Regions from separate parts of the Dongia sp. P2_B8 genome, predicted to be linked through region 2. Evidence: predicted binding sites of a transcription regulator. Region 2 holds the regulator's gene; the other holds the start of a gene.
What was found. Region 2 encodes PhoB, which activates phosphate uptake and scavenging genes when phosphate is short. Its sites were predicted from a motif close to TNTCATAAAACTGTCA; they were not measured.

Region 1: the regulator PhoB is predicted to act here: its motif matches at 11,795-11,810, upstream of AC1DWZ_RS22750 (Na/Pi cotransporter family protein).

Annotation. Positions count from the first base shown of each region.
Region 1 covers NZ_JBFUDM010000009.1:363,978-379,087, forward strand. The annotation lists gene AC1DWZ_RS22700 (copper resistance D family protein) at 1-401, opposite strand, end outside; gene AC1DWZ_RS22705 (copper resistance CopC family protein) at 440-802, opposite strand; gene AC1DWZ_RS22710 (ABC transporter substrate-binding protein) at 875-1,504, opposite strand; gene AC1DWZ_RS22715 (NAD-dependent epimerase/dehydratase family protein) at 1,520-2,590, shown strand; gene AC1DWZ_RS22720 (CHAP domain-containing protein) at 2,555-3,139, opposite strand; gene sucC (ADP-forming succinate--CoA ligase subunit beta) at 3,559-4,761, shown strand; gene sucD (succinate--CoA ligase subunit alpha) at 4,765-5,646, shown strand; gene AC1DWZ_RS22735 (phosphoenolpyruvate carboxylase) at 5,745-8,846, shown strand; gene AC1DWZ_RS22740 (MFS transporter) at 8,888-10,135, shown strand; gene AC1DWZ_RS22745 (leucyl aminopeptidase) at 10,161-11,666, shown strand; gene AC1DWZ_RS22750 (Na/Pi cotransporter family protein) at 11,847-13,484, shown strand; gene AC1DWZ_RS22755 (DEAD/DEAH box helicase) at 13,502-15,110, opposite strand, start outside.
Region 2 covers NZ_JBFUDM010000007.1:189,874-204,983, reverse strand. The annotation lists partial or broken gene AC1DWZ_RS19605 (substrate-binding domain-containing protein) at 1-33, shown strand, start outside; gene pstC (phosphate ABC transporter permease subunit PstC) at 196-1,434, shown strand; gene pstA (phosphate ABC transporter permease PstA) at 1,427-2,731, shown strand; gene pstB (phosphate ABC transporter ATP-binding protein PstB) at 2,738-3,514, shown strand; gene phoU (phosphate signaling complex protein PhoU) at 3,525-4,241, shown strand; gene phoB (phosphate regulon transcriptional regulator PhoB) at 4,222-4,983, shown strand; gene AC1DWZ_RS19575 (CHASE2 domain-containing protein) at 5,146-7,413, opposite strand; gene AC1DWZ_RS19570 (flavin monoamine oxidase family protein) at 7,480-8,718, opposite strand; gene AC1DWZ_RS19565 (flavin monoamine oxidase family protein) at 8,764-10,005, opposite strand; gene AC1DWZ_RS19560 (cupin domain-containing protein) at 10,144-10,809, opposite strand; gene AC1DWZ_RS19555 (polyamine ABC transporter substrate-binding protein) at 11,032-12,093, shown strand; gene AC1DWZ_RS19550 (ABC transporter permease) at 12,156-13,007, shown strand; gene AC1DWZ_RS19545 (ABC transporter permease) at 13,004-13,789, shown strand; gene AC1DWZ_RS19540 (ABC transporter ATP-binding protein) at 13,786-14,847, shown strand; gene AC1DWZ_RS19535 (glycosyltransferase) at 14,873-15,110, shown strand, end outside.

The DNA.
Region 1 (15,110 bases), on a different contig from region 2:
CCGAGATCGATCAGAGCCAGTACCGGCAAAGCGATATCGGTCTTGCCTCGGCGCATCAGGACAGCGAAGGCCAGCAGGCCGGCAGCCAGTCGAACAATCTGAGCCGTGGCGTAGTCACCGCCAAGGGCATTGAGATAGTTGCCGTCGGTCGATCCCGCCAATATGACGGTATGCGCCCACAGGCTGGCGGCAAGTGCCGCAACCATTGCCGCGACGCTGTAACAGGCGATGCGTCGCACGCCGCTGATGACCCGGTCGCCGACGGGGCCAAGCTCAGGCCGAAATGGCAGAGCGATGAGAAAGAGGACAGCGACCGAGCCGATATAGAAGCATTGTGCCGAGCGGGTCAGGCCCGACAGCAGGACACTCAAGAAGCCAAAGATGTCGAGCAGGAATGACACGATTGGTCAGCAGTCGGCGTGGTGAAGGGAGAGCGTCATCAAGGCGCGACCGTGAACGGAATGTCGCCACGCGTAATGTGGCCATCTGTTGCAAGGACCTGCCAGCGGATCGAATAGCTGCCCGACACCAGGCCAGAGACGTGACCGGCAAGGACAGCGGGATTCGCATTTGGAATGAGGGCGATATCAGCCGCCGTGCCATCGGGCCGTGTCAGCGTAAGCTTCGAGCGCTCGCCATCGATACGGACATTGAAGGTGAATACGACATCCACATCCGGACCGGTTGTGACGCTATCTGATGCCGGCTGCGCGGTGACGATGATGGCATGGGCAGAGGCCGCCATGGGGACGCCCAGGAGCAGGCCGAGTAGGATCATGATCCGTGCAAAATAGCGAAACATGTTCAATGCCTTAGTAGTGTATCGATGAGATATCCCCCGGGTTTCGCTACATAGCAGACCAGGGGCGGCAAGTCACCTGGGCGCCGCGCCGCGGTGAGGTGGCAATGCCCGGTCGAGAGCGTCGCCCCAAGGACGCAGGATTTGGCCGGGGGTCAGGGATTTCGGGGCATTGCCCGGCCATTCCAGGATCGCGAGACTGCGCAGGAAGATGCCGAGAGAGACGTCCAAAATGCGCAGATCGGCGAGATGTGGTTGGTCAGAGGGGCCTGCGACCAGCCAATCCACGGGCCATTGCCGGCCATCCCGGGTCATCACCCAGCCATGGACCGAGACCATGTCCTGTGGCGCTGGCCTGCTTTCGACAATCGCCAACTGCAGCCCGGGGAACATGTCCCGCAGGCGACTGACCGCGGTGCCCGCCAGGTGGCAGAAGGCCTGATTGAAGTTCTGGCGCTCGGCATTCGAAAGTAATTGCCACAGCTGGTCGGCAGCAAAACGCCCGACAGCTTCAATGTCCGGGCAATGATTGGCCAGGCCGTCACTCGGACCCTGACGGTCACCTTGCAGGGTTGCGTCGAACAGGGTGCGAATATAGCGTGCCGCCTCAGAATCAGTCAGTTGTTCGGCCTCAACCTGAATTGGGGCCGCGGCGGCAAAAAGCATGCCGAACGCAATCGGCGCGATGGAGTGGATGAGGCGCATGGTAATGGAGTTTACATGGTCGCTCCGGTAGCGCACGAGGGAACGCGCGAGGCGCCCCTGTCCCTGGTGACGGGCGGTTGTGGCTTCATGGGCCGTCATCTGGTCTCGCTGCTGAGCGCGCGTGGTGATCGCGTGCGCGTTCTTGATCTGCGCGATTGGCCAGCCTCGGCTACCATGCCGTTACCGGCCAATGTCGAGCTGCGCCAGGGCTCGATCCAGGACAAGGCGGTCCTCGCGCGGGCCAGTGCCGGCGTCGACCGGGTCTTTCACCTGGCTGCGAATCCCAATCTTTGGGCAGCCGATCCTGCGACCTTTCACGAGGTGAACTATGAGGGCACTTGCCGGGTGATCGAGGCAGCCGCGGCAGCACGGGTGAGCCGGTTCGTCTATACCTCGACCGAATCAATCCTGAAGAACATCAATGCGCCGCGGACGTCACAGAATGCGCTTATCGACGAATCCGTGCGGCATTCGGTTGACGATGTGCCCGGCCCCTATTGCCAGTCCAAATTCCGCGCCGAAGAAGCGGCGCAGGCGGCGGCCGATGGCGGCCTGCCACTGGTGATCGTCAATCCGACCATGCCGATCGGCCCGGGCGATTTCCTGCTCACCCCACCGACCAAGATGATCCTGGGTTTTCTCAACGGTACGACGCCAGCCTATCTCGATTGCGATTTCAACCTGGTCGATGCGCGGGATGCAGCTCTTGGCCACCTATTGGCGGCCGAGCAGGGGCGGGTGGGCCAGCGGTATATCCTTGGCCACGAAAATCTCAACCTCCAGCATCTATTGGCAGAGCTGGAACGTTTGACCGGGCTTGCCATGCCGCGCCGGCGGGTGCCCTATTGGCTGGCCTATGTATCCGCCTTGGTCAGCGAGGGGATTGCCAACGTCACGAAGAAACCGCCGCTGGCGCCCCTTACCGGCGTGCGGTTGGCGCGGTCGTCCATGGCATTCGACTGCCGCAAGGCGCGGACCGAGCTCAACTGGCAGTGCCGGCCGCTGGAGCAGTCGTTGCGCGATACCATTGTCGATCTTCAGCAGCGCGGGTTATTGCGGCGGAATCCAGTCTTGCCCGGTCTGTGACGTTCCGCTGCCCATGGATGCGATAGGAGCCGGTGCGCTGCCGGCTGCGACCCTGTAGATGAAGCCGTAGGCCGGATAGACGCTGCCATAGACGCCGGCCTCCGCATTATAAAAGCGCGGCATGGTCCAGTCATTGTTGGGCGAGACGTCGTAGACGCTCTGGCCGCTGGTGACTTGGCCCGGAATCCAGTTCGCATGGTCGACCAGAATTTCGCGCGAGCTGATCACCTGTCGCACGACGGCAACATGGCCGCTGCGCAGCCGGCTCGTTTGCGCCAGCACCAGAACCGCGCCAGGGGCGGGGGCAGCGCCTCGCTGATAGACCCCGTTGGCTGCATTCCACCAGGTATAGGCGTCGCCGCGGAGGTTGAGGCCGGACATCATCCGCGCATAGGGAACACATGTCATGTCGGTGTAGGCCGACGGGCGCGCTGTATTCGGGCCGTTGATGTCGAGGAAGACGTTCGAGTAGCGGGGCTCTACCTGCGGCGCTTCAAGCCTATCTGCACAAGCGGTCAACAACAACAACGCGCTTGTTAGCGTTGTCATCGCGCCGCCGCGACTTACCCGATTCATCAAGCGTTTATGCATGTTTCTCGCGTGCAACCGACTCGTGACGTTTTCGCAATCATGCTAGTCGAATCTGGAACAGTGGCAAAGGCCTGCAGCGATAAGATGAATGTGGGTGCCAATGAGCACCTGGACGAACGACCGGACACGCGCGCAAGCGCATACAAGCAGTCGTCATCCGCCCATGCGACCAGAGTGATCGCATGCCGGACGCGGGGGTCGGAGAAATTTCCGACCGCTTGGTCAATCGGCCTGCTGAACGCAGCATCTGCCATCCAATTGAGACGAAACGTCGCGCTCTGAGTGCCACCGCTCCGCACATCTTGGCCTGAAGTCCAAGATGAAATGCCGGGGAGTTGGGCCAAAATGCGCAGGCAAGAATGAGGGGAGAAGCGTCCATGAACATTCATGAGTATCAGGCAAAGCAGCTGCTGCGACGATTTGGGGTGCCGGTGCCGCGTGGCGATGTCGCGCACAACCTGGTCGAAGCGGAATCTATCGCCGAAGAACTGGACGGCCCCACCTGGGTGGTGAAGGCACAGATTCATGCCGGTGGCCGCGGCAAGGCCGGCGGTGTCAAGATTTGCAAGTCGATCAAGGAAGTCGTTGCGAACGCAGACCAGATGCTTGGCATGAAGCTGGTTACCCATCAGACCGGACCGGAAGGTCGTCTGGTGCGGAAAATCTATATCGAGCAGGCGAGCGACATTGCCCGCGAACTTTACGTGGCGCAGTTGATCAATCGTGCGACGGGCGGGGTCACGCTGATTGCCTCCACCGAAGGTGGCATGGATATCGAAGAAGTGGCGGCCCACCATCCGGACAAGATCATCCGTCTGGACATGCAGCCGGCAACACCTATGCGGGCGTTCCAGGCGCGGCAGGTGGCATTTGCGCTGGGTCTCAAGGAACGCGAGGTGCATAAATTTGTGCGCCTGGTGATGGCTGTCAACAAGGCCTTCCGCAGCCTCGACGCTGTAATGATCGAGATCAATCCGCTGGTCGTGACAGGTGTCGGCCGCTTGGTGGCGCTCGATTGCAAGATGATCTTCGACGACAACGCGCTGTTCCGGCACAGCGACATTCAGGATCTGCGCGACGACAATGAGGTCGACCCGCTGGAGCTCGAAGCGGCGCGCCACGATCTCAACTATGTCAAGCTGGATGGCGATATCGGGTGCATGGTCAACGGTGCCGGTCTCGCCATGGCGACGATGGATATCATCCAGCATTTTGGCGGCCAGCCCGCGAACTTCATGGATATCGCCGGCGCTGCGACCAAGGAGCGCGTCGCCTGCGCCTTCAAACTCATTTTCAACGATCCTGGCGTCCGCGGCATTCTGGTGAATGTCTTTGGTGGGATGATGCGGTGCAATTCGATTGCCGAAGGCATCGTCGGCGCTGCCAAGGAAGTCGGTCTCGACCGGCCCCTGGTGGTGCGGCTTGAGGGCACCAACGTGCAGCTGGGACGCGAGATCCTGGAAAAATCTGGCCTGCCGATCATCACTGCGACAACCCTTGCCGATGCGGCCCAGAAGATCGTAGCCGCGACACGATCGAAAGATGCGGCACCCAAAATCGTTGCAGCCGGGAGGGCATGAGCCGTGGCTATTCTCGTCAACAAAGACACCAAGGTCATCTGCCAGGGCTTCACAGGTACCCAGGGTACCTTCCATTCGCAGCAAGCCATGGATTATGGCACGCGCATGGTTGGCGGCGTGACGCCAGGCAAGGGCGGCAGCTCGCATCTTGGGTTGCCAGTCTTTAATACCGTGCTTGAGGCGCGTGCGAAGACCGGCGCCAATGCGACAGCAATCTATGTGCCGCCGATCTATGCCATGGATTCGATCATGGAAGCGATCGACGCGGGTATCGAGATCATCGTGGCCATCACCGACGGCATCCCGGTTCATGACATGGCGCGGGTCCGCAAGGAGCTGAAGGGTACGAAGTCCCGTGTCATCGGCCCGAACTGCCCCGGCATCATCACGCCCGATCAGTGCAAGATGGGCATCATGCCAGGCTATGTGCACAAGCCAGGCAGGATCGGCATCGTTTCCAGGTCAGGGACGCTGTCCTACGAAGCCGCGACGCAGACGACAGCGGTCGGATTGGGACAGTCGACGGTCGTGGGCATCGGCGGCGATCCGGTCAACGGTTCGAGCTTCCTCGATATTCTGGAACTGTTCCTAGGCGACGACCAGACCGAAGCCATCATCATGATAGGTGAGATCGGTGGCACCCCGGAAATTGAGGCGGCGGAATTCCTGAAACGGGAAAAGCGCAAGAAACCGGTGGTCGGCTTCATTGCTGGTAAGGCGGCGCCAGCGGGCCGGCGCATGGGCCATGCCGGGGCGATCGTTTCCGGCGGCGGGGAAAGTGCCGCGGAAAAGATCGAGGCGCTGCAGGCGGCCGGCATCAGGATTACACCCAGTCCGGCCGAACTCGGCCAGACTGCGCTGGAGGCACTTCGCCAAAGCGCCTAGAATTCTATTATTGCACTGCACAAAAGTTCTTTTGCGGTTGCGCCGAGCGCTGTACTCTAAGCGTTCGGCGCAAGACTATTCATGAGTTGGAGGCTTAGATGACCACGGCAAAGCGGGCAAAGTCGCGAGCTGGAGATGCGGCTGCTTTGCGGGTCAAAGCGGCGGCTCGCAAGCCTTCGGCGAAAGGTGCGGCCCTGGAGGCTGGGCTGAAGCCACTCGATCGCATGTTTCCGGCAGAACGCAGCTTCGATGCCGCGAAGGCAGAGCGCGAGCTGAAGACCGCGTTTGGCGATCTTGCAACCTTGCGCGAGCGCAACCCGTTCGGCAATTCGGTGAAGCTTCTGGCTCTGGAAGTCGGCAAGCGCCTTGAGAATGGCAAGCTGACATTGGGTGGGGTCGAGACTCTGATCCAGGAGTTGACCGTATCCGGTTTTGAACACCGTGCAGAGCGGCTCAATCACTATCTGGGCGAAAGCGATCCCAAGCGCAATGAACAGCGCCTGCGCGAGGTCTTCCAGGCACTGGCCGCCGGTTCAAGGCGCCCGGGCGGCGGCAAGAGCAAAGCGAGCCGGATCTCATTTGAAAGCTACAAGGCAGCCGTCGAGCGCGAATTGTTCGGCATTGTCATCACTGGTCACCCGACCTTCAGCCAATCGCATGAGATGGTGCGCTTGCTGGCCGAGCTTGGTGTCGGACGCACGGCTGACGGCGAGAAGGTGACTGCAGCGCGGCGCCGCAAAATCCTAAACGACGCGCGGGCCGTCGAACATCGTCCGCCGGAGAAGCTCGATCTTACCTACGAATACGACATGTCCGTCGCGGCCATCGCCAATATCCACGTTGCCCTGCGGCGGGCCTATGAAATTTCTTTGGATGTTGCTGCCGAACATTACCCGGATCAATGGGAGCTGCTTTCACCGCGCCTGATGACGGTCGCGAGTTGGGTTGGATATGACCTTGATGGGCGGTCCGACATCAAATGGAGCGATACCCTCTTCACGCGCCTCAAGATCCAAGTGCTACAGCTGCAGCGCTATGTGACGCTGGTTGAAGAACTGCGTAGCGGGATCGAGTCAAAGCGCAGCGATGTCAATTTGATGCACCTCCTTGAACTGCTTGAAAGCCGCCTGGCGCTGGCGATCAAGGAGGCTGAGGACGAGATCGAAGTTTTTCAAGGTGGCAAGAAGGAAGGCGAGGCGCCCTTGGCCTGGGCCGAGGAAGTGCGTCGTATCGCCAAGCGCATGCATGACGGGCGTGAGCTGCGCCTGATCGATTCTGCGCAGTTGCTGGAACTGATCGACCAGGCCCTCGGTCTCTCCAAGAAGCCTGAACAGCGGCGCAAGCTGATTGTGTTGCGGGCCGAAATTGCCAATCATGGCCTGGGCATGGCGCATACTCATGTGCGCCTCAATGCCGTCCAGATTCACAACGCGATCCGCAAGTTGATCGACATGGAAGCAGCGCCAGACGATCCGGCGCACAAGCGCTCCTACATCGCCGCTATCACCAAGCTGCTGCTGAATGTAAAGCCGGTGCAGATCAATTTCGCCTCGATCCTGGCGGAGCGCACGTCGGCCAAGCGGCTCTTCATGATCGTGGCGAAGATGCTGAAGTATATCGACGCCACGGTGCCAGTGCGTTTCCTGATCGCCGAAACAGAAACGCCGTTGACGCTGCTGGCGGCGCTCTATTTCGCCAAGTTGTTTGGGGTTGCCGGCAAGGTCGACATTTCACCCTTGTTCGAAACCACCAAGGCCTTCGAACGCGGCATTCGCGTGATTGACGAATGCCTGCAGAATCCGGCCTTCGCGGCCTATGTGCGTCAGCGTGGGCGACTTTGCATCCAGACCGGATTTTCTGATGCCGGCCGGCATCTCGGCCAGACGGTGGCGGCCATTTCCGTCGAATGGTTGCGCTTGAAGCTCGCAGAACTGATGCGCCAGCGCGGATTCGACGATGTCGAACTGGTCATTTTTGACACCCATGGTGAATCGATTGGCCGCGGTGGGCATCCGGAAGATTTCCGGGCCCGGCTGGAATACGTCGCCTCGCCCGTCAGTCGCCAGAATTTCGCCCAGGCCGGCATCCGTGTGAAGGAGGAGGCAAGCTTCCAAGGTGGCGACGGTTATCTCTATTTCATCACGCCGGATGTTGCCTTGGCATCGGTGACTCGCATTCTCGAATACATGCTGCCGATTCCCACCGACGATGTCGAATCCGATCCCGCCTACCGGCAGGATGAGGACTATGTAAAAGAATTCTTCATCACCATTCGCCGCTTCAACGAGGAGGTGATGAACGATCCGGCCTACGCTGCCTTGCTGGATACATTCGGCGGCAATTTGCTGTTCATCAGCGGGTCACGCCCGGTAAAGCGCGAGCATGAAGGCTTGGCGCAGCGCGTCAACCTCACCCATCCCAGCCAGATGCGCGCCATTCCGCATAACGGAATTCTGCAGCAACTAGGTCTGCTCGCCAACACGGTTGGTGGCGTAGGGCAGGCGATTGCGCGCGATCCGGAGCGGTTCCAGCGGCTTTATCAATCTTCGCCGCGATGCCGTCGCTTGATGGGCATGGTGGACTGGGCGCTGGCGTTTACGGATCTCGAAGCGCTGAAATGCTATGTCGATCTGTTCGATCCTGGGCAGTGGCTGTCGCGTGCTTATCAGGCCAAGGATCCGGCGCATGCCATAGAACTGCGCCATGTCGCCGAGCATCTCGAAGGCGACAGAGTCTATGAAAAGCTTGCTAAGATCTATCGCGTGTTCCAGCGCGATATGCTTGATTTGCGCGAAGGGTTCGCGCTGGTGGGGCTGCCGCAGGCCAAGATCAGTGATGAAGTGCGCATGGACTTGCGGCTGCTCCATGGGCTGCGGATTGCCCTCATCATGCGGATCTTCACGTTGACGGCCCACATTCCGGACTTTTCAGACCAGCACAATATCAACAGGCAGCAGCTTGTTTCGAAGATCTTCCATCTCGAAATCGATGATGCCATGCGCAAGCTCAACACCATCTTTCCCAAGGTCGAACAATTGAAGTTCGAAGGCGATTTCGGAGAAGCCTCGACTTATGTGGGGGATTGGCACCAGACCTATGAGCGCGAGCACCAGGCGATCTTCAGCCCGATCGCCGGCCTCTATACGCTGGTCAGGCGCCTGAGTTCGGGTATCATCCACACCGTTGGGGCGCTGGGCTAGTCGATTACAAGACGGACGCGCCCCTGAAACAGGGGTGTGTCATGCGTGGGCGAAATGTGGGTACCGGCGTTGTCGGCCGCCAGAGCGTGCTTGACTGGTTGGTCGTCGGTCTGGGTTTCACCGCTTTGTCCATCGGATTTTCGGCGCGGGCCAACATCGGCCTTGCCATGGCGCCGATGGAGCTGGAACTCGGCTGGACGCGCACGGGCGTGTCTGACGCGGCTGCCTGGGCACTCGTGATCATGGCGATTGTTGCGCCCTTCGCCGGCAATCTCGTGGACAAATTCGGCGCACGCCTGCTCTTGGGCTTCGGCCTCATAGCGCTGGGCGCTGGCATGCTCGGCACCAGCACGGTGCAGAATGCCTGGCAATTCTATCTGGCCTATAGTCTGCTCGGGGCGATCGGGTTCGGTACCGTTGCGACGCATGTCGTCTCGACCGCCGTCAGCTATCGTTTCAGCGAACGGCAGGGCCTGGCGGTTGGCATCGCGACCTCGGGATCCTCCGCCGGGCAGTTCCTGTTCGTGCCGATCGTGGCCCTCATCCTCGCGGCTTTTGGCTGGCGCGCCAGCTATGTCGTCCTGGGATTCGCCTGTCTGGCATTGTCGCCAATCGTGTTCTTCTTGCTGCGCAAGGAAGGTGCCGGAAAATCGGTGCGCAAGAAAGAAGCACTGGAGAGTCTGCCGATCCGGCTGGCCAGGTTGGCCAAGAGCGGCACATTCCAATTGCTGTTCTGGAGTTTCTTCATCTGCGGCTTCACGACTACCGGCGTCATCGAAACGCATTTTCTGCCCTTCGCCGCCACCTGCGGATTTCCGCCCCAGGAGAGCGCTCTAGCCTATGGTCTTCTGTCGGCGATCAATCTGGCCGGCATGGTGTTTGCCGGTTGGCTGACGGACCGCATGAACCGGCCGCTTCTGCTGGGTGCCATCTACATCGCGCGCGCCTTCAGCTTTCTCATCCTGCTGGTTGCCGCTAAGGATATCGATCTGCTGTTCGGTTTTGCCGTCGTCTTCGGTGTGTTCGATTATTCGACCGTGCCACCGACGGCCAGCCTGGTGGCCAGCCATCTCGGTCTCAAGGTCATGGGGCTGGCTATGGGGTTGCTGTCAGCGGGCCATGCCCTGGGGGGCGCTACCGGCGTATTCCTGGCCGCGCGCATCTTCGATTGGTCGGCGAAGTATGATTGGGTTTGGCTTGCAGCCTTCGGCTTGGCTATTCTGGCTGGACTGATGGCCTTTGCGATCCGGGAAAACCGGGAAAAAGGCCTGATAGCTGCGACCACCTGAATTGAAGATTTAGAGGAATCCCCTGATGAAAATCGACTTTGTGGCCAAACCGGCGGCTGGCGCCGCCGTCCTGGTCGTGCTGATTGCCGAGGGCGGCAAGCTCGGCCCACGTGGCGAGGCTTTGGATAAGGCACTCTCAGGCGCACTGCAGCGAAGCCTTGCTTTGCCACGCTTCAAGGGCAAGAAGGGGGAACTCACTGACCTGCTGGTGCCGACCGGTACCCAGGCGCGCCGTGTCATCCTGCTCGGCCTGGGTGCTGCGAAAGAGGTAGACGCCCTGTCGCTGCGCGAAGCCGGCGGATCGCTCGCGGCCCATCTCGTCAAGGAATTTGAGACTGAGGCGACCTTGCTCGTCGATCCGGTCAAGGGCAGCAAACTCGATGAAGCGGCGCTGGCCGGCGAACTGGCGCTGGGCGCGCAATTGCGCAATTACCGCTTCGATCGCTTTCTGACCGCCCCCAAGCCCGATAAGGGAAAGCCGCTTTCCGGCCTGACCTTGGTGACGTCGAAGCCTGCTGACGCAGAGAAGGTCATGGTCCGCCTCGGCGCGGTTGCCAACGGCGTGGCGCTGGCCCGCGACCTCACCAACGAACCACCCAATGAGCTCTATCCCGAGAGCTTCGTTGAGCGCGCCAAAGCGCTTGCCAAGCTCGGTGTGAAGGTCGAAGCGCTCGATGAAAAGCAGATGGCCAAGCTTGGACTGAATGCGTTGCTGTCGGTTGGCAAAGGGTCGGCCAAACCGCCGCGTCTGCTGGTATTGCAGTATAGCGGGGCAAAGGCAGTGAAAGGCGAGGGGCCACTCGCTTTTGTCGGCAAAGGTGTTTGCTTCGATTCAGGTGGCCTGTGCATCAAGCGCTCTGGTGCCATGTACGACATGAAGGGTGACATGGCGGGTGGTGCCGCGGTCGTAGGTCTCATTCACGCCCTGGCGGCGCGCAAGGCCAAGGTCAATGTCGTGGGGGTCGTTGGTCTGGTCGAGAACATGCCGTCTGGGACAGCTTTCAAACCGGGCGATATCGTCAAGACGCTGGCCGGCCGGACCATCGAGATGATCGACACCGATGCCGAAGGGCGCCTGGTTCTCATCGATGCGCTCTATTACACGGCATCGCGTTTCAAACCGAAATCGATTGTCGATCTCGCGACTCTGACCTATTCGATCCAAGCGGCGCTTGGAACCGTGTTTGCCGGCATCTTTGCCAATGACGATCACTTGGCCCAGCAATTGACGGCGGCGGGGCAGGCGGTCGGCGAACGTCTTTGGCGCATGCCGCTCGACAAGGTCTATGACGAGCATCTTGAATCGCGCATTGCCGACATCAAGCATCATGCCGAGGATTCAGAATCCGGTGATGCCCCGCATGCCGCCGCTTTGCTGAAGCAATTTGTGGAAGATCGCCCGTGGGCGCATCTTGATATCGCTGGGCGCGAATTTGCCGGCAAGGATCGATCCACATGTCCGGCCGGCGGGACCGGTTATGCGGTGCAATTGCTGGAGCAGTTTGCGGCAAAGGCAGAAGGCATCATTTAGTCAGGTTGCGGGCATTCGCAGCGTTGGCGCTCGGTATGGCGGCGCATTTCTTTCAGCCGCCATACTGGCGCAAGCGCCGGGATAGAAGTCGGTTCCAGGCTGACATCGGCGGCCGTTAACCCTTTATGTTACAATTTGATGACATAAATCGGGACGCAAGCGAGTCGAGGCGGGACCAGGATGATCTTTCTGCTGAATCTGTTTGGCGCGGCGGCGCTATTGCTCTGGGGCTTGCGCATGGTGCGGACGGGCGTCCTGCGGGCCTATGGCGCGCAGTTGCGTCAATATCTCAGCCGGGCCACGAACAACCGCTTCACGGCCTTTCTGTCGGGCTTGGGCATCACCTGTCTGCTGCAATCCTCCAGCGCCACGGCACTGCTGTCTTCGTCCTTTGCGTCGCGGAAGCTGGTGACGACGGGCGGGGCACTTGCAGTCATGCTGGGCGCGGATCTTGGCACCAGCCTGGTGGCGCAGGCCTATTCATTCAAAGTCGGCTGGATATCACCTCTGCTGATCGTCATTGGCTGGGTGATGTTCAACAAGCTCGAAGATTCCAAGGTCCGCGACCTGGGGCGTGCCATCGTCGGTCTGGGTATCGCGTTGTTGGGGCTGCATCTCATCACGGATGCGGCAGAGCCGATCCGGGATGCGCCGCTCCTGCCACAGATCCTGCAATTGATGAGCGACGCTCCGGTCTTCGGCGTCCTGGTTGGAGCTGCCCTCACCGTGCTCTCGACGTCCAGCCTAGCCGTTGTGCTGCTGGTGATCAGCTTCATGGCGAAGGCGATGGTGCCAGTCGATCTTGGTCTTGCCCTCGTTCTTGGCGCCAATCTTGGAAGCGCCGTCATGCCCATCCTGGCAACGGCCGGCGAACCACCGGAGGCACGGCGAGTCCCGCTTGGCAATCTGCTGTTCCGTGTGATCGGCGTGTTTCTGGCAGTACCGCTGATCGGGCTCGTGCAGCCTTATCTGGCGATGCTTGAGGCAGCGCCAGCGCGCCAGGCACTCAATTACCATGTAGCTTTCAACCTGGCCCTGGCTCTGCTTTTCATAGGCTTTACCGGACCGATCGCGCGACTGACGGCACGCTTGCTGCCCGACCAGGCCGGCGTCGACGACCCGGGAAAGCCGCGCTACCTGTCGCAGGGGCCGATCGACCAGCCGACCATCGCACTCGCCAATGCCGGTCGCGAAGCGCTGCGCATGGGGGATCTCGTCGGGCAGATGTTGCGTCAGTCGCTGGCGGTTTTCCGCTCCGACGATCGGCGCCTCATCAAGCAGGTGAGCGATCTCGATACGCAGATCGACCGCCTAAATGAAGCGATCAAGCTTTATCTCACGGGTGTCAGCCGCGAACTGATGGACCCGGCCGATCAGAAGAAGGTCGTTGATCTCATCACGCTCATCACCAATCTCGAACATATTGGCGATATCGTTGACAAGAATCTGATGGAGCTTGCCTCGAAGAAGGTGAAGTACCAGCTCAAATTCTCGCCCGAGGGAACGCAGGAGCTTGATCAGCTGCACGAACGCCTGACGCACAACCTTGAACTTGCCATGAATGTCTTCATGTCCGGGGACATCAAGCTGGCGCGCCAATTGTTCGAGGAGAAGCGGCTGTTTCGTGAAATGGAGCGCAGTGCTGCGGAGAACCATCTGTCGCGTTTACGCTCGGGCCGGATCGAAAGCATTCAGACCAGCAGCCTGCATCTCGACATCTTGCGCGATTTGAAGCGCATCAATTCGCATCTGGCCATCATCGGTCAGCCGATTCTGGAAGCTGCCGGCGAACTCAGCCCAACGCGTTTGATGAAGTAAGGCGGCGAGGACGCCGCTTACTTGCCCGTGCGACGGTCACCTGCCGGCAGACGAACCGGACGGCGCAGGAAGGCCGGCAGATGATCGCCAAAGCCGTGGCCGGCAATCATCGCTTCTTCTTCATGATGTGGCTTCGAGTTGGCGCGACGCTGATGCCGATTTTCGTGCGGCTGGACCGGTAGCAGGGCCTTCTGGTCGCGCGGATGAACGACCACTGGCGTTGCCGGGTCTAGTGCCACAGGCAAGGCCGTGCTGGCTTCCAGCACGTCGTGACGGTGCAGTGAGTCTGTCGGATGCGGGATCGCGGCATCGATCACGGCTTCCGTGTTCGGCGTCTCACCATCCTTCTTGCTGCCGCGACGGCGGCGCGGCGCGCGGGCCTTTTTCTCGGCCGGTGCGGTACCGTTGCTCTGGACATCAAGCACCGTAACCGGCTGCTCGAGATCAGCGACCGGTATGGCTGCGATCGATTCTTCCGCAGTATGCCCGTCCATCCCTTGATGGGGGCGATCTTCGCGCTGCGGACGATCGCCGTGGCGGCCACGATCCTTGCCACCGCGGCCGCGATCGGTCCGGCCAGCAGGTGCACCACGACCGCGGCCACGGCCGCGTCGACCGTCACCTTCGCCGAACGGCTGCGATTCGATACCGTCGATGGTGATGGTCGGGATTTCCTTACCGATCAGCTTGACGATAGCGGCAATGTTCTTGCCGTCATCGGGCGTCGCAAAGGTGAACGCGCGGCCTTCTTTGCCGGCGCGGCCCGTGCGACCGATGCGATGCACATAATCTTCGGCATGAATCGGTGTGTCGAAGTTGAACACATGAGTGAGGCCGGCGATGTCGATGCCGCGGGCAGCAACGTCGCTGCAAACCATCAGCGAAGCTTCGCCGCGCTTGAACATCTCAAGCGTCTCGCTACGTGCGGACTGCGCCAAGTCGCCATGCAGGCGCACGGCCTTGAAGCCGTGCTTGGTCAGCGATTTGTAGAGGATGTCGACGTCGACCTTGCGGTTGCAGAAAATCAACGCGTTGCCGACATTCTCAGCACGGATGAGGCGGCGCAACGCTTCGCGCTTGTCCATATCGTTGACGACGATCATGCCCTGGGTCACGGTCGTGGCCGTACTGGCGGGTGCCGAAACCGTGATCTCTTTTGGGTTCATCAGGAACTGATCGGACAGACGGCGGATTTCCGGGGCCATCGTGGCCGAGAAAAACAGCGTCTGACGAATTTTGGGCAGCAGGCTGACGATGCGCTCAACATCAGGAATGAAGCCCATGTCGAGCATGCGATCGGCTTCGTCGATCACCAGGATCTTCACGTCGATGAGCAGGATCTTGCCACGCTCAAAGAGGTCAAGCAGGCGGCCCGGCGTCGCGATGAGGACGTCAACGCCGCGCATCAACTTCGCTTCCTGATCGGCAAAGCCTTCGCCGCCGATGATGAGTGCGTGGTTGAGGTTGTGATACTTGCCGTACTTCTCGAAATTTTGCGCCACCTGAGCGGCGAGTTCGCGCGTCGGCTCGACGATCAGCGACCGTGGCATACGCGCCTTGGCGCGGCCGTTCGCCAGAATGTCGATCATCGGCAGCGTGAATCCGGCCGTCTTGCCGGTGCCGGTC
Region 2 (15,110 bases):
ATCGTGCCGGGCCTTGCCGAATTCGTTGCGGAATTTGTGAGCGAAAAAGCATCCGGCCCGCAAGGCTATCTTGCCGACAAGGGCATGGTGCCGATGCCGGCCCCGGAACATGCCGAGGTGGCGGCAGCCGTCCTTGCTGCCCTGCCGATTGCAAGCTCGCTCGGTGCTGGCATCGATCTCAGCGGTACCTCGGCATTGCTGCCCTGGATCGCCGGTGGCCTGTTGCTGCTCCTCAGCTCAGTCGGCTTCCAGCTCGGCCGTCGCCGCGCCTTTGCCAGTGTCCGGGGCGCCACCCGCGAACTCCATTCGCTGCCCGGCTATCACGGCATCTTCGTCGGTCTTGGCGCCTTCGTGCCGGGCGCGCTGGCCCTCGTTCTTGGTGCCGTGGCCGCCCATTACCTGCCGGGCGATTCCAGGACGGGCCATGACGTCATCTGGGCAGCGATCGCGGCGGCGACCCTGGGTGTTGCTGCCATCGGGCTTGCCTGGGCACAGCGCCATGTCGGTGCCAGCTTCCGTGCCCGCAACGCGGTCGAACGCGCCACCATGGTGCTGCTCATCGTCTGCTCGCTGCTCTCGATCCTGACCACGGTCGGTATCGTGCTGTCGCTGGTGTTCGAAGCCCTGCGCTTCTTTGCGCAGATCTCGCCGTTCGAATTCCTCTTTGGCCTGCAATGGTCGCCGCAGATGGCGATCCGCGCCGATCAGGTCGGGCAGTCCGGTGCCTTCGGTGCCATCCCGGTCTTCGCCGGCACGTTGCTCATCACCGTCATCGCCATGGTGGTGGCTGTTCCCATCGGCCTCATGTCGGCGATCTATCTCTCCGACTATGCTAGCCGCAGGACGCGTGCCTGGGCTAAGCCGCTCATCGAAATCCTGGCCGGTATCCCGACCGTGGTCTATGGCTTCTTCGCGGCCCTCACGGTGGCGCCGCTCATCCGTGGTTTTGGCGCCTATATCGGTGTCGATGTCGCGTCAGAATCGGCTTTGGCTGCCGGCCTTGTCATGGGTGTCATGATCATCCCGTTCATCTCCTCGCTGTCCGACGACGTGATGAATGCTGTCCCGCAGGCCATGCGCGATGGCGCCTTTGCGCTGGGTGCCACCAAATCCGAAACCATCCGCCAAGTGGTCGTCCCGGCAGCCCTCCCCGGCATCATGGGCGGCGTGCTGCTGGCGGTGAGCCGCGCCATCGGCGAGACCATGATCGTGGTGATGGCGGCGGGCCTCACCGCCAACCTCACCGCCAACCCGCTGGAAGCGGTCACCACGGTTACCGTGCAGATCGTGACCCTGCTGGTGGGCGACCAGGAATTCGACAGCCCGAAGACGCTGGCGGCCTTCGCCCTTGGTTTGCTGCTGTTCGTTATCACGCTCATCCTCAACATCGTTGCCCTGCGCATCGTCAAGAAATATCGAGAGCAATATGAGTGACGCCCAAATGGATCAGGTCGGCATCAAGCGCCCGGACCTCAGCGAAAGGCGGATTCGCCGCCGCTATGCCGCCGAGCGTCGTTTCCGCTTCTATGGCCAGCTGGCAGTGGGTCTCGCCATCGCCATGCTGGCAGTCCTGCTGGTCTCGGTTTGCAGCAAGGGCTACAGCGCTTTCTACCGTACCGAGGTCGCGCTCGACATCGTGCTCGACCCCGCCGTCATCACGCCGGATGGCAAGAACGACACAGACACCTTGGTGGCGGCTGACTATCAGGGCCTGGTCAAGGAAGCGTTGAAGACCGCCTTCCCGGATGTCACCAGCCGCGCCGATCGCAAGCTGCTTTACAATCTGGTCAGCAACAGCGCCGGCGACACCGTGCGCCAGGCCGTACTTGCCAATCCGGCGCTCACCGGTACCACGCAGCGTTTCTGGGTCGTGGCAGCCGACGATATGGACATGCTCGCGAAAGGCTTCATCAAGCGCGACCTGCCTGAAACCGAGCGGGTCGTGTCGGACACGCAGATCTCCTGGTTCGATGCGCTGAAGGAGAAGGGCCAGATCAAAAGCGCCTTCAACAGCACCTTCCTGTCTGCAGGTGATTCACGCGAGCCGGAACAGGCCGGTATCCTCGGCGCCTTGATGGGGTCGATCTTCACCATGCTGGTGACGGTGCTCCTCGCCTTGCCACTCGGTGTCATGAGCGCCATCTATCTCGAGGAATTCGCGCCGAAGAACCGGCTCACCGAGATCATTGAGGTCAATATCAACAACCTTGCTGCCGTCCCCTCGATCGTGTTCGGTCTTCTGGGACTTGCTGTTCTGCTCGGTGTTTTCGGCCTGCCGCGCTCGGCGCCGCTGGTGGGTGGCATGGTGCTGGCGCTGATGACCTTGCCCACGATCATCATCGCGACGCGCGCAGCCCTGAAGGCTGTCCCGCCATCGATCCGGGAAGCTGCCTATGGCATTGGTGCCTCGCCCTTGCAGGTGGTGACGCACCATGTCCTGCCGCTCGCCATGCCGGGCGTCATGACCGGTGCCATCATCGGCCTTGCCCGGGCGCTCGGCGAATCGGCACCGCTGCTGATGATCGGCATGGTGGCCTTCATCGTCGACGTGCCGCATGGCCCGACCGATCCGGCGACTGTCCTGCCGGTGCAGATCTACCTCTGGGCCGACAGCCCGGAGCGTGCCTTTATCGAAAAGACCAGCGCCGGCATCATGGTGCTGCTGGCCTTCCTCATTTCCATGAACGCTATCGCCATCTTTGTTCGCCGCAAATTCGAGCGGCGCTGGTAGGATCTCATGAACGCAATCTCTCCCACACTCGCGAAGATGCATGGCCGCAAGGTGACCGTGCATTACGGTTCCAAGCAGGCGCTGTTCGACGTCGATCTCGACGTGCCGGAACGCATGGTGACGGCACTGATCGGCCCGTCGGGTTGCGGCAAATCGACTTTCCTGCGCTGCCTCAACCGCATGAATGACGTTATCGACGGCTGCAAGGTGGGTGGCGAGATCACCCTCGACGGCCAGGACATTTACGACCAGAAGCTCGACGTCGTGATGCTGCGGGCGCGCATCGGTATGGTGTTCCAGAAGCCGAACCCGTTCCCGAAATCGATCTACGACAATGTGGCTTACGGGCCGCGCATCCACGGCATGGCCGGGACCAAGGGCGAACTCGACGAAATCGTGCGGGGTAGCCTGGAGAAGGCCGGCCTCTGGAAAGAGGTCAAGGAGCGCCTGGACCAGCCGGGAACCGGCCTTTCGGGCGGTCAGCAGCAGCGCCTGTGCATCGCCCGCGCCATTGCCGTCAGCCCGGAAGTCATCCTGATGGATGAGCCCTGCTCGGCCCTCGACCCTATCGCCACGGCCAAGATCGAGGAGCTGATTGACGAGCTTCGCGAGAATTTCACCATCGTCATCGTCACCCATTCCATGCAGCAGGCCGCCCGGGTCAGCCAAAAGACCGCATTTTTTCATCTCGGACAATTGATCGAATGGGGCGATACTGAACAGATCTTCACCAGCCCGAAGGACGAACGGACCCAGGGCTATATCACCGGCCGGTTCGGCTGAGGAGCAATTGATGATGCCGCAAAAAGCCCCCGACCATATCGTCAAGAGCTTCGACGAAGAATTGCGCCGCCTGCGCGAGCAGATCCTGGCCATGGGCGGTCGTGCCGAAGCGCAGTTGGCCGATGCCATCAATGCGCTGGCCAAGCGCGACTCCGACAAGGCTGTTCGTGTCATCGAAAGCGATAAAGGGATCGACGCCATCGAAATGACGGTGGCGCAGGACTCGCTCAAGATCCTGGCACTTCGTCAGCCGATGGCCAAGGATCTGCGCGAGGTTGTGGCGGCGATCAAGATCTCGTCCGATATCGAGCGCATCGGCGACTATGCCAAGAACATCGCCAAGCGTACCCTGCAACTGAACCAGCAGGCACCTTTGAAGCCCACGGGCTCGATCCCGCGCATGGGCGACCTTGCTATCAAGCTGATCAATGCGGTCCTCTCGGCCTATGCCAATGACGATGCGGAAGGGCTGATTGCTGCCTGGCGCTCGGACGAGAGCATCGACGAGATGTATAACTCGCTGTTCCGCGAACTTCTCACCTACATGATGGAAGATCCGCGCAATATCGGTGCCTCGACCCATCTGCTGTTCATCGCCAAGAACATCGAACGGATTGGCGATCACGCCACCAACATCGCCGAAACGGTGCACTTCCTGGTCCATGGCAAACCCATCGACGAGACGCGCCCCAAGGGAGATACGACCAATGTTGCGATCAATGGCTGAACGCCCCCGCCGGGCGGATGCGCCCCGGGGCGAGGTTACGACCGACCAGCGCGCCAAACCGGTGGTGCTGGTGGTCGAGGACGAGCCGGCCTTGCTCACGCTCCTCAAATACAATCTTGAAGCCGAAGGCTACCGGGTCGTTGAAGCGACCAACGGTGAAGATGCGCTGGTCAAGGCTCGGGAAGAAACGCCCGACCTCATCCTCCTAGATTGGATGCTGCCGCTGGTCTCCGGCATCGAAGTCTGCCGACAGATCCGTCGTACGCCGGACCTGAAATCCGCAGCCATCATCATGCTGACCGCCAAGGGCGAGGAAGCCGACAAAATCCGGGGCCTGGAAACCGGCGCCGATGATTACGTGACGAAGCCGTTCAGCCCCTCCGAGCTGATGGCGCGGGCCAAGGCAGCGCTTCGCCGGGCCCGGCCGCAATCGGGCGAAGAGAACCTCATCTATGCCGATCTCGAGATGGATCTCGCGACCCACCGGGTGCGCCGCGACAATCGCGACCTGCATCTGGGGCCGACGGAGTTCCGCCTGCTGAAATTCCTCATGGAAAATCAGGGCCGCGTCTTCTCGCGCGAGCAATTGCTGGACCATGTCTGGGGCCGCGACATCTATGTCGAACCGAGGACGGTCGACGTCCATATCCGCCGCTTGCGCAAGGCGATCAACATCGACGGCATGCCGGATCTTATCCGCACCGTGCGGTCGGCCGGCTACGCGCTCGATATCGAGGATTGAGTTGCTGACCGCGGCTCGTCTGCCATGTCTAACGAGCTCTTCTCATTTTACCCGTCATCCCCGGGCTTGACCCGGGGATCAAGATCAGCCGCCTAGCCGTCGCAGGCAGATCCCCGGGTCAAGCCCGGGGATGACGACAGAAAGTGTGGCTTCGATCTGTCCTTACCCGCCCTTGGTCGTCGCCACATAAACACCGTCCCAATCCTCGGGCGGCGGGGCCGCGATGAACTGGGCGATGCGGGCTTCATACATGTCGTAGAATCTGGCGAGGTGGTCTGGGGCCGCCTCGCGCGCCAGCGCCAGCGCTGCCTTGGCTGCCGACCAGGCCTGTCCGCGATAAGCCGCCAGCATCGCATCATGGGCACCTTTGAGCCCAAGGAAGCTATTGGTCTTGGCCACACTCTCATCGCCGAGGCCGGTAAAGATGCGCACCGGCACGTTCTTGCCCTTGACCCGCACTTGATCGAGTTCCAGCAGCGCGAAATCCGGGACGGTGGCGGCGGTTTCTTCACCAATCACCAGATCGACAAAATAGGCCGGTGACAGGCTTTCCAAGCGCGACGCAGTATTCACGGTATCGCCCAGCACCGAATAGTCGAAGCGCTGGTCGGACCCCATGTTGCCGACGCAACAGATGCCGGAATTGAGGCCCATGCCGATCTTGATCTCGATCAGCTTGTCACCGGTACGGGCGGATTCCGCGGCAAAAAGCTGATTGATACGGACAAGTTCGGCGCGCATGTCATAAGCGGCGAGGATGGCCATGCGGCCATGCGGCTCGACATCAATGGGCGCATTCCAGAACGCCATGATGCAATCGCCGATATATTTGTCGATGGTGCCCTGGCGGTTTTGAATGACCCGCGTCATGGGCGTGAGAAAGCTGTTGATGACGGTGGTCAGGCGCTGGGGGTCCAACCCCTCCGAAAGCTTGGTGAAGCCGCGAATATCGCTAAACATCACGGTGAGTTCACGCAGCTCGCCGCCCAATTTCAGCTTCTCGGGATTCTTGGAGAGTTGATCGACCAGGATCGGCGACAGGTACCGCGAGAAGGCCCCGCGCACATGCGCTTTCTCCCGCTCGGTACGGATAAAGCCGATAAGAGTCGCGGTAACAAAAATCAGAAAGGCAGCTCCTGCCGGATAGAGTGGATCGAGCAGGAATCCTTGAGTTCGGAACAGATAATAGGATGTACCAAAGGAGCCGAAAATCGCCACGACGGCGATTGCCAGGCCGAGGATCGCTGCGCGCCGCTGTGCCAGGACGATGAGAACGATACCGAACACGCCGAGAGCTACAAACTCCAGGCCAAAGGCCCAATCCGGACGATGTAGATAAACGCCGCTGAAAATCTGCTCGGCGATCTGGGTATGTATCTCGACGCCGGTTGTCGATTCGGCGTTCGGCGTCGGTTTGTAGTCGCGCAGGCCCTCGACCGAGCTGCCGATGAAAATGATACGCCCTGCAACGATGCTGGGGTCAAAATCGGGCTCCATCAGGTCGGCCAGCGAAAAAAAACGAGCAGGCTGATGACCGCTGTCATAGAGCAGGACTGCGCCATTGGGTGTTGTCGGTATGATGGCCTGCCCGATCTTGACGACCGAGATGCCGGTATGTTCCCCGAAGGAAAGAACCCCGCTGGCACCCGAGGATTTCACGGCATATGTGCTTTGCCCCTGTGCCAGGCGCAACGTTTCGGCGGCAAGAGAGGGATAGAATGGTGTCGGATTGCTGGGGTCCGGGAGTTGGAGGAACAAAGATATCTGCCGGATCGTGCCATCAAAATCCGGGTCGGCATTGACTGAACCGACGCCGATCGCAACTTGCTCGAGCATCGGCAAGGACGAGACCCAGTAGCGCCAGGGTGAGATGAAACGTCCCGGACTGTCACCGCCGAAGACAAAACCGGCCTTGCGCATCGGCAAGATTTGCGGGCGTTGTGGGTCGCTGTTCAAGGCGGCAAAAGGGACGATGGTGGGAATCTTGGCAATGGCATCGGCCAGGATCTGATCGGGGTCCGGCAGGGTTGCCATGATCTGGCGTGCTGCGTCAAAACTCGAGTCTGTGGGAAGGTTGTCGGCTACAGCTTTGGGCGCCGTGCGATCCGGTTCGGCGTAGATGATATCAAGGGCGACCACTGCCGCACCGAGTTCCCGCAATCGATCAATAATTTTGGCCATTTGCGCCCGGGACCAAGGCCATTGACCAAATCGGTTCAGGCTCTTTTCGTCGATATCGCCGATGCGGATTGGCAGGGTTTCGTCATAGGGGCGTGGATCGATGCGCTGATATGTGTCGAATACGATGTTGCGCAACTGTTGCAGGGGCATCGGGTCTTGGTGGCGCAAGACAAGTGCCGCCAATAGCAGCAGCAAGGGAATGACAACACCCTCGATCCGCCCGAACTTGAAACCGGCAAACAACTTCATGACTGACGCGCTTCCCCCGAAATGCCGTCAACTCTAGCATTGGTGGGGAAGAACGCAAAAGAGCCGCTAAGCTAACGTCTTGCGAATAGTCTCCGCCGCTACGACGCCGCTGTTATAGGCACCGTGCGCCGTTGAGAAGCCGTCGGTTGAGGTGGCCTCGCCGGCGAAGAACAGGCGATTGTCGATGGGTTGGGCGAGTTCGGCGCGGGCTTCGCCGCCGCCGGGCTTCAGCACGGAATAGGCGCCGAGATGCCAGGGGTCGGTGACCCAATTGGTGGCCTTGGCCGCTGCGATCTCCTTCAAGATATCGGTGCCGCAGATCCTGGCGAGGAGGGATTTGGCCTCGGCGATGGCGGCCTCCGACCCCTGGGCAAAGAGATCGCGGGCGAAATCGCCACTGGCAAACATGGTGGCCATCGGCCGGTCGAAGGGGCGCATCAGGAAGCCCGCCGTGGGTGCATTATCCCAATTGAGCATGGCGAAATGCGGATCGAGGCCGGTGAAGACATCGCGTTTCAGCCACAGGCCGACTTTTTCCGCCTGGCCCATGTCGATACGGCCGATAGCGCTTTGCTTCCAATCGGGGAGCAGCGGGAAGAATTTGATGCGCTCCGCCTGCAGGATTGCGATCGATACGGTCACCAGCACGGCGCGGCAGAAGATCATGCCCTTGGCCGTGCCGACCATGATCTCCTTTTCGCCCCAATCGACGGATTTCACCGGGCAGTTGAGGTTGACCTCGAGATCCTCGCCATCGCGCTGGATAAGGGCACCGTAGCCGTCTTCGACCGGCCAATCCTCCTCGGTAAAGCGGAAGCGCGACGTATCGTAGGTCGAGACGGTTTCCGGGGATGCAGCCATGTAGCCGGTATAGGCACGGCGGATGAGGGCGCCCCAGGGGTCATCGGCGGCGATGAAATCAGCGGCCGGCAGGTCCTGCCCGGCCTGGCCCGCCGTTGCGACCCGGTCATAGAAGCCTGCAAGATCGCTGCCGAACTGGCTCACCAGCTGGTCGTTGAGCCACCAGGTGCCGTCATGGATGCGATAGTTGAAATTGCTGCGGCGATAGCGGAAACCCAGGCGGTCGGCGATTTTCGTATAGGGATTGATGCTGGCGGCATGAAGCCATTGGCAGCCCATGTCGAAGGGTTCGGGAAAGCTCGCGGTATCGGTGTGCCCGCGGCCACCGATGCGGCCCGCGGCCTCCACGATCTCGATATTGAGCCCCGCGTTGAGGGCGGCTCTGGCAGCCGCCAGTCCCGCGGCCCCAGCGCCGATGATGACCAGGTCACATGAGGATTGCATGGCGCGAGATTAGCGGAGTGAATTGGCGCGGGCTAGTCCGGACCTTTATTTGGCTAACGCCGCCACGATGGTGTTGACTGCATCGACGCCGCTCTGGCGGGCGCCATGGGCGGTCGTGAAGGCATCCGGTGAGCTGGCCTCGCCGGCGAAAAACAATCTGTCGTCAATGGGCCGGGCCAGTTCCGCCCTAGCCTCGCCGCCGCCGGGCGACAGCACAGAATAGGCGCCGCGCACCCAGGGATTGGTGACCCATTGCGTTGCCTTGGCGGTCACGACATCGCGGGCGATATCGGTGCCGAAGACATCTCCCAGCAGCTTTTTCGCCTCGGCAATGGCTGCTTCTTCGCCCTGCGCGAAGAGATCGCGGGCAAAATGGGCGGCGGCAAAAAGGGTGATCATCGGCCGGCCATAGGGCTTCACCTGGAAGGCGGCATCCGGTGCATCCGGCCCGTTCGGCAGGGCGAAATGCATGTCGATCCCGGGGCAGGGGTCGCGCTTCAGCCAAAAGCCAACCTTCTCGGCATAGCCCATCTCGATGCGGTCGATCGCGTGGCGCTTCCAGTCCGGCAGCCGCGGAAAGAATTTCGGTCGGTCTTCCTTGAGGATCGAGATCGGCACGGTCACCAGCGCGGCGCGGCAGAAGATCATGCCGTTGGAGGTCCCCACCATGATCTCCGATCCGCCCCAATCGATGGATTTCACCGGGCAATTGAGGTGGACGAGGACATGGGCATAGGTGGCGGCGATCAGCGCGCCATAGCCGCTTTCGACCGGCCAATCCTCCTGCGTGTTGTTGTAGCGGCCGGTATCGAGGGCTGACGAATGCTCTGGGGAAGCGGCGAGATAGCCCGCATAATCGCGGGCGAACAGCCGTGCCCAGGGATTGTTCTGGTCGATGAAGGTGGCAGCTGCCCAGTCATCGCCGGCGAGGGCTCCTGCCTTGATCCTCTCGTAGGTCGCGTGGACGAAGGCCCAGTATTCCTCGGTGGCGTCGTCGTCGAGCCACCCCTTGCATTCATGGATGCGGATGTTGGACGGCGTCTTCCAATAGCGGAAGCCGCGCTTGTCGGCCTCCTCCCGGAACGCGTTGATGCTGGCGGAATGCAGCCACTGACAGCCATGGTCGAAGGGGGCGGGCAGGCTCACTGTGTCGGTAAAGGCGCGACCGCCGATGCGGTCCATTGCCTCCAGCAATTCGACATTCAGCCCGGCCTTGATCGCGGCATCGGCGGCGGCGAGACCGGCAGCACCGGCGCCAATGATGACAAGATCGCACGATGTTTGCATGGGGCGCAGATTAGCGGAGAGAGTTGTTGGCGGCTAGTAGTCCAAATTTAATACGTCATCCCCGGGCGCAGACCCGGGGATTCACTGCAGCAGTTGAGAGTGTGGATGCCCGGATCAAGTCCGGGCATGACGAAATTACTAGCCCACCACGTTGGTCCACACCACGACTGTCTCGGCCTTGGTGATGTTGGCGAAGCGGTGCGGGGTCTGGCTTTTGAAGCGGAAAGAATCTCCGGTCTTCAAATGGAAGGTACGGTCTTCGACCTCGAGCAGCATCTCGCCAGCCATGACATAGCCGCCTTCCTCGCCCTTATGGGTATAGAGCTCAGGCCCTGATGAACCACCGGGAGCGATGGTAACCAGGTAGATCTCCAGCGCACCGGCGGCGGCGGGGGTGAGAAGTTCCTTCTGCACGCCGCTGGTATTGAGGCTCAGGACCCGCCTGCCCTGGGCGCGGACGATGCGGCCCAGTTCCTCGACCGGCGGATACTCGCCCTCATGAAACAGCTGCGACATCGGTACGTTGAAGACTTCGGAGAGGCGCCGGAGCGAGCGCATGGTGGGCGAGGTGATGCCGCGCTCGATCTGGCTGAGCGCGCCGACCGACAGGCCGCAGCGCTCGGCCAGCTGTTCCAGCGACAGGTCATGCATCTTGCGAAGCCCGCGCAAATGCTGGCCCAGCCACAGATCGGCGATCTTGGTCGGCGGGACAGCGGTTCCGGCGGCGGGCCCAGAGGCGGCGGCGGCCTTCCGGGCGGCAGATGGGCGCTTTGAGGCGGCTGGCTTGGCGATTGATCTTGGCATGCCTGCAATCGGGTTAAAGCTGTGGCGGGTTAAAGCTGCGGGACGATTTGGGGCTGGTTGCATGAAGTAGGGTGGAGTTCAGAACATTTCAGTGAAAATAGTCAACTGATTTTTCATTTTTCTGTTGACGGCCTCTGGCGCCACCCGTGATGCTAACCCCCTGCCGAGGCCGGGGTTGCGGTGGTTGTTGCAGCTCCACTCGCGCTAAACAGGGAGATAAAAATGATCCAGAAGACACTGGGACCAAAGGCACTGGGTATCGCGGCATGTGTGCTCATGGTGACGCTGAGCAGCGCCGCTTTTGCCGACGGCAAGATCGTCATCTCCAATTGGGACGGCTATATGCCGAAGGACCTGCTGGAGAATTTCACCAAGGAAACCGGCATCCAGGCCGAAATGACGGTCCATGCCACCAATGAAGAAATCATGGGCAAGGTCGTGGCTTCGGGCGGCAAAGGCTATGACGTGCTGTTCGTGTCCGGCCAGTTCGGCGAAGCGCTCCACAAGCTGGGTTTGGCTGCCGATCTTGATCACGCCAAGATCCCCAATCTTGCCAATCTTTACCCTGAGGCGATGCAGCTCAGCCACGATGTGGGCCTTAAATATTCCGTGCCCTATGCCTGGGGCACCACCGGCCTTTGCTATCGCAGCGACGTCGTCACCACGGCGCCGACCAGCTGGAACGATTTGCTGAAGCCCGCCGACGCCATCAAGGGCAAGACCACCATGCTGGCGACCGATCGTTGGCTGATGATGCCGGCCTTGCTGGCGCTGGGCTATTCGGTCAATACCGTCAATGAAGAAGAAATCGCCAAGGCGAAGGCGCAGCTCATCGAAACCAAGAAAACGCTGCTCACCTATGACGACACCACCTTCTACCAGAAGCTGGTGTCGGGCGAGGCGGCAATGGTCGAGGCCTGGGATGGCTGGTGCAACTACGGCATCGCCGAAAACGCCGCCATCAAATACGTCATCCCCAAGGAAGGCAGCGACATGTGGGTCGATACCATGGTGGTGACGAGCGCCTCAGAGAACAAGGAAGCGGCCGAAGCCTTCATCAACTATGTGCTGAAGCCGGATGTGCACCGCTGGGTGGCGGAGAACATCCTCTACAAAGTGCCGAACAAGGCGGCCATGGAGGCGCTCGATCCCAAGCTCATCGAGCAATATCCCAATCTCGGCATCACGCCCGCCGAACTGCTGAAGTTCGAGCAGCTGCGCGACCTTGGCGAAGGCCAGAAATTGTGGTCGAAGACAGTGACTGAAATCACCAGCGCAAACTAAGCTTCTTTGTTGCGTGGCGGGGCCTGTAACGGGTCCCGCCATTTTTCTGTTTCAGGATCATCATGGTTGTTTCACGCCGCATCGTGCTGACGGGGCCGGGCATTGCCTGGATCATGTTGTTGCTGGTGGTTCCCTGCGCGCTGCTGCTGGTGAATTCCTTCTTCGAGCGCGGCATCTATGGCGGCATCGATTATATCTTCACCTTTGAGAATTATGTGCGCGCCATCGATCCGCTCTATGCCGAGATCTTCTGGAATTCGGCGCGGGTTGCACTCATCACGACCTTGATCTCCTTGGCGCTGGGCTATCCAGCGGCCTATCGCATAGCGCTCATGCCAAAGCGCCGGCAGATGGCGTACCTTATCCTGGTCATGCTGCCATTGTGGAGCAACTACCTGATCCGTACCTATGCCTGGATGGTGCTGTTGAACGGCGAGGGGCTGATCAACCGGACGCTTATCGGCATGGGGCTGATCGATGCGCCGCTGCCGCTGCTCTATAATGATTTTGCCATCATCACCGGCCTGACCTATGCCTATGTGCCGTTCATGATCCTGGCCCTCTTCAGCTCGATCTCGAAGCTGGCACCGGAACTGCGCGAGGCATCGACGGATCTTGGCGCCAGCCCATTGATGACCTTCTGGCGGGTGACCCTGCCGCTGACCTTGCCCGGTATTGCCGCGGGCTCGGTCTTCGTGTTCGTGCTCTCGATCGGCAATTTCGTGACGCCGGACCTGCTGGGCGGCGGCAAGCGTACGATGATCGGCAATCTCATCTATGACCAGTTCCTGACGGCGCGCGACTGGCCGTTCGGCTCGGCCATCGCGGCCATCGTCATCGGTGTCATGATGCTGCTCCTCACCATCCAGGCGGTGCTGATCAACCGCCGAGACCGGGAGGAGCGCGCCGGATGATTGCCCGCAACCCGATCCAGGCCTGGTTGAGTTCGCATCTTTTCCTGGTCTACGTCTTCCTCTATGGCCCGATCCTGGTGCTGGTGGCTCTGTCTTTCAACAAATCCGGCATGCCCAATGTCTGGACCGGTTTTTCCTTGGAATGGTACGGCAGGCTCTTTGCCAACCAGAAGATCATCGCTTCCGTCAGCAACTCTCTGCTGATCGCCACCCTTGCCACCCTGATCTCGACGGTGATCGGCACGCTGCTCGCCATGGGCCTGGAGGAGCGCCGCCCACGGGTGGCGACCGAGGCGCTTATCGCCGCCCCCATGATCATCCCCGATATCGTGATGGCGATCAGCCTGCTCAGCTTCTATTCATTGATCAAGCTGACCCTCGGGGTGCATTCGATCGTGCTCAGCCATTCGGCCTTCATGATCTCCTTCGTCTGCGCCGTGGTGCGCACGCGCTTCAAGCATTTCGACCGCTCGATCATCGAAGCCTCGATCGATCTTGGCGCCAGCGAGTTCACCACTTTCCGCCGGGTAACGCTCCCGGTCATCGCGCCCGGCGTGATCGCAGCTGCCTTGCTCGGCTTCACGCTTTCCTTCGACGAATTCATCATCGCCTATTTCACCAGCGGGCCCAGTTCCGCTTCTATCACCTTTCCCATGCAGATTTACGCCATGATCCGATTCGGTGTGACGCCGGACGTCAATGCGGTGGCCACCATCGTGATGCTCGTCTCCTTCTTTCTCATCTTCCTCTCGCAACGCATCAACCGCGAGGTGGAAGCATGAGCGCTCTGCTGGAAGTCGTGGGCGTCTCGAAGAGCTTCGGCGAGGTTGCCGCGGTCGACAATCTATCCTTGAGCGTCGGTGGAGACGAATTCTTCGCCTTGTTGGGGCCATCCGGCTGCGGCAAGACCACGCTCTTGCGCATGATCGCCGGCTTCGAGCAGCCGGATCAGGGGCGCATCCTGCTGGACGGCGCCGACATCACCAACATCAAGGCCAATCGCCGGCCGATCAATCTCATGTTCCAATCCTACGCGCTGTTTCCACATATGACGGTCTCTGCCAACGTCGCCTATGGGCTGGAGATGGAGGGGTTGCGCGGCGCTGAGCTTGAGGCGCGCGTGGGTGCGGTGCTGGAGATGGTGCAATTGTCTGCCTTGGCAAAGCGTAAGCCGGGGCAATTGTCAGGCGGGCAGAAGCAGCGCGTCGCCTTGGCGCGTGCTTTAGTGAAGCGGCCGAAATTGCTGCTGCTCGACGAGCCCTTGGGTGCTCTGGACAAGAAACTGCGCGAGCAGATGCAGATCGAGCTCAAACGCCTGCAGCAGGAAACCGGCATCGCCTTCCTGGTTGTCACCCATGACCAGGAAGAGGCGCTCACCATGGCAGACCGCATTGCCCTGTTGCGCCAGGGCCGCATCGCACAGCTGGACGAACCGCGGGCACTCTATGAGCGGCCCAACAGCCGGTTCGTCGCCGACTTCATCGGCCAGATGAATTTCCTTGAGGGATCGCGCGGCGCAAATGGATTCGAGGTGCCTGGGTTGGGCGTGTTCGGCGCTGGCAATATCGATGATGTGCCGATGGGTGCCGGTGGCTCGCTCGCCGTGCGGCCGGAACGTGTCGTGGTGCAGGAAATGGAATTTGCCGGCGCCATCGCGGCGACGGTCGAAGGCCTTGCCTATCTCGGCCAGGACCTGATCCTGCATCTCAATCTGCCGGATCAAGCCAAGCCGCTGGTGGCGCGTCTCCATGCGGCCAACCCGATCACCACTCATGTAGCGCGGGGCAACCGGCTTTGGTGCGGCTGGCCGGCGGCCAACAGTTTGATATTGTCCGACTAGAATTGGTTCCCAGGGAGAATTTTCCATGAGCAAAGGCAAAACCATCGTCCTGTTTCCGGAGGCCGCGTTCGGTCCGGCGCTCAATTGCGTCGGCATCGCCCAGCGCCTGCGCCAGATGGGGCACAACCCGGTCTTCGTGTGTGACAAGGGTTTCAAGGGTGTCTTTGAAAAATATGGGTTCGAGGAGAATCTGGTCGACATGTCAGGTGGCATGTCGGACGAAGAGATCGCGAAATTCTGGGCCAATTTCATCGCCGAGAAGC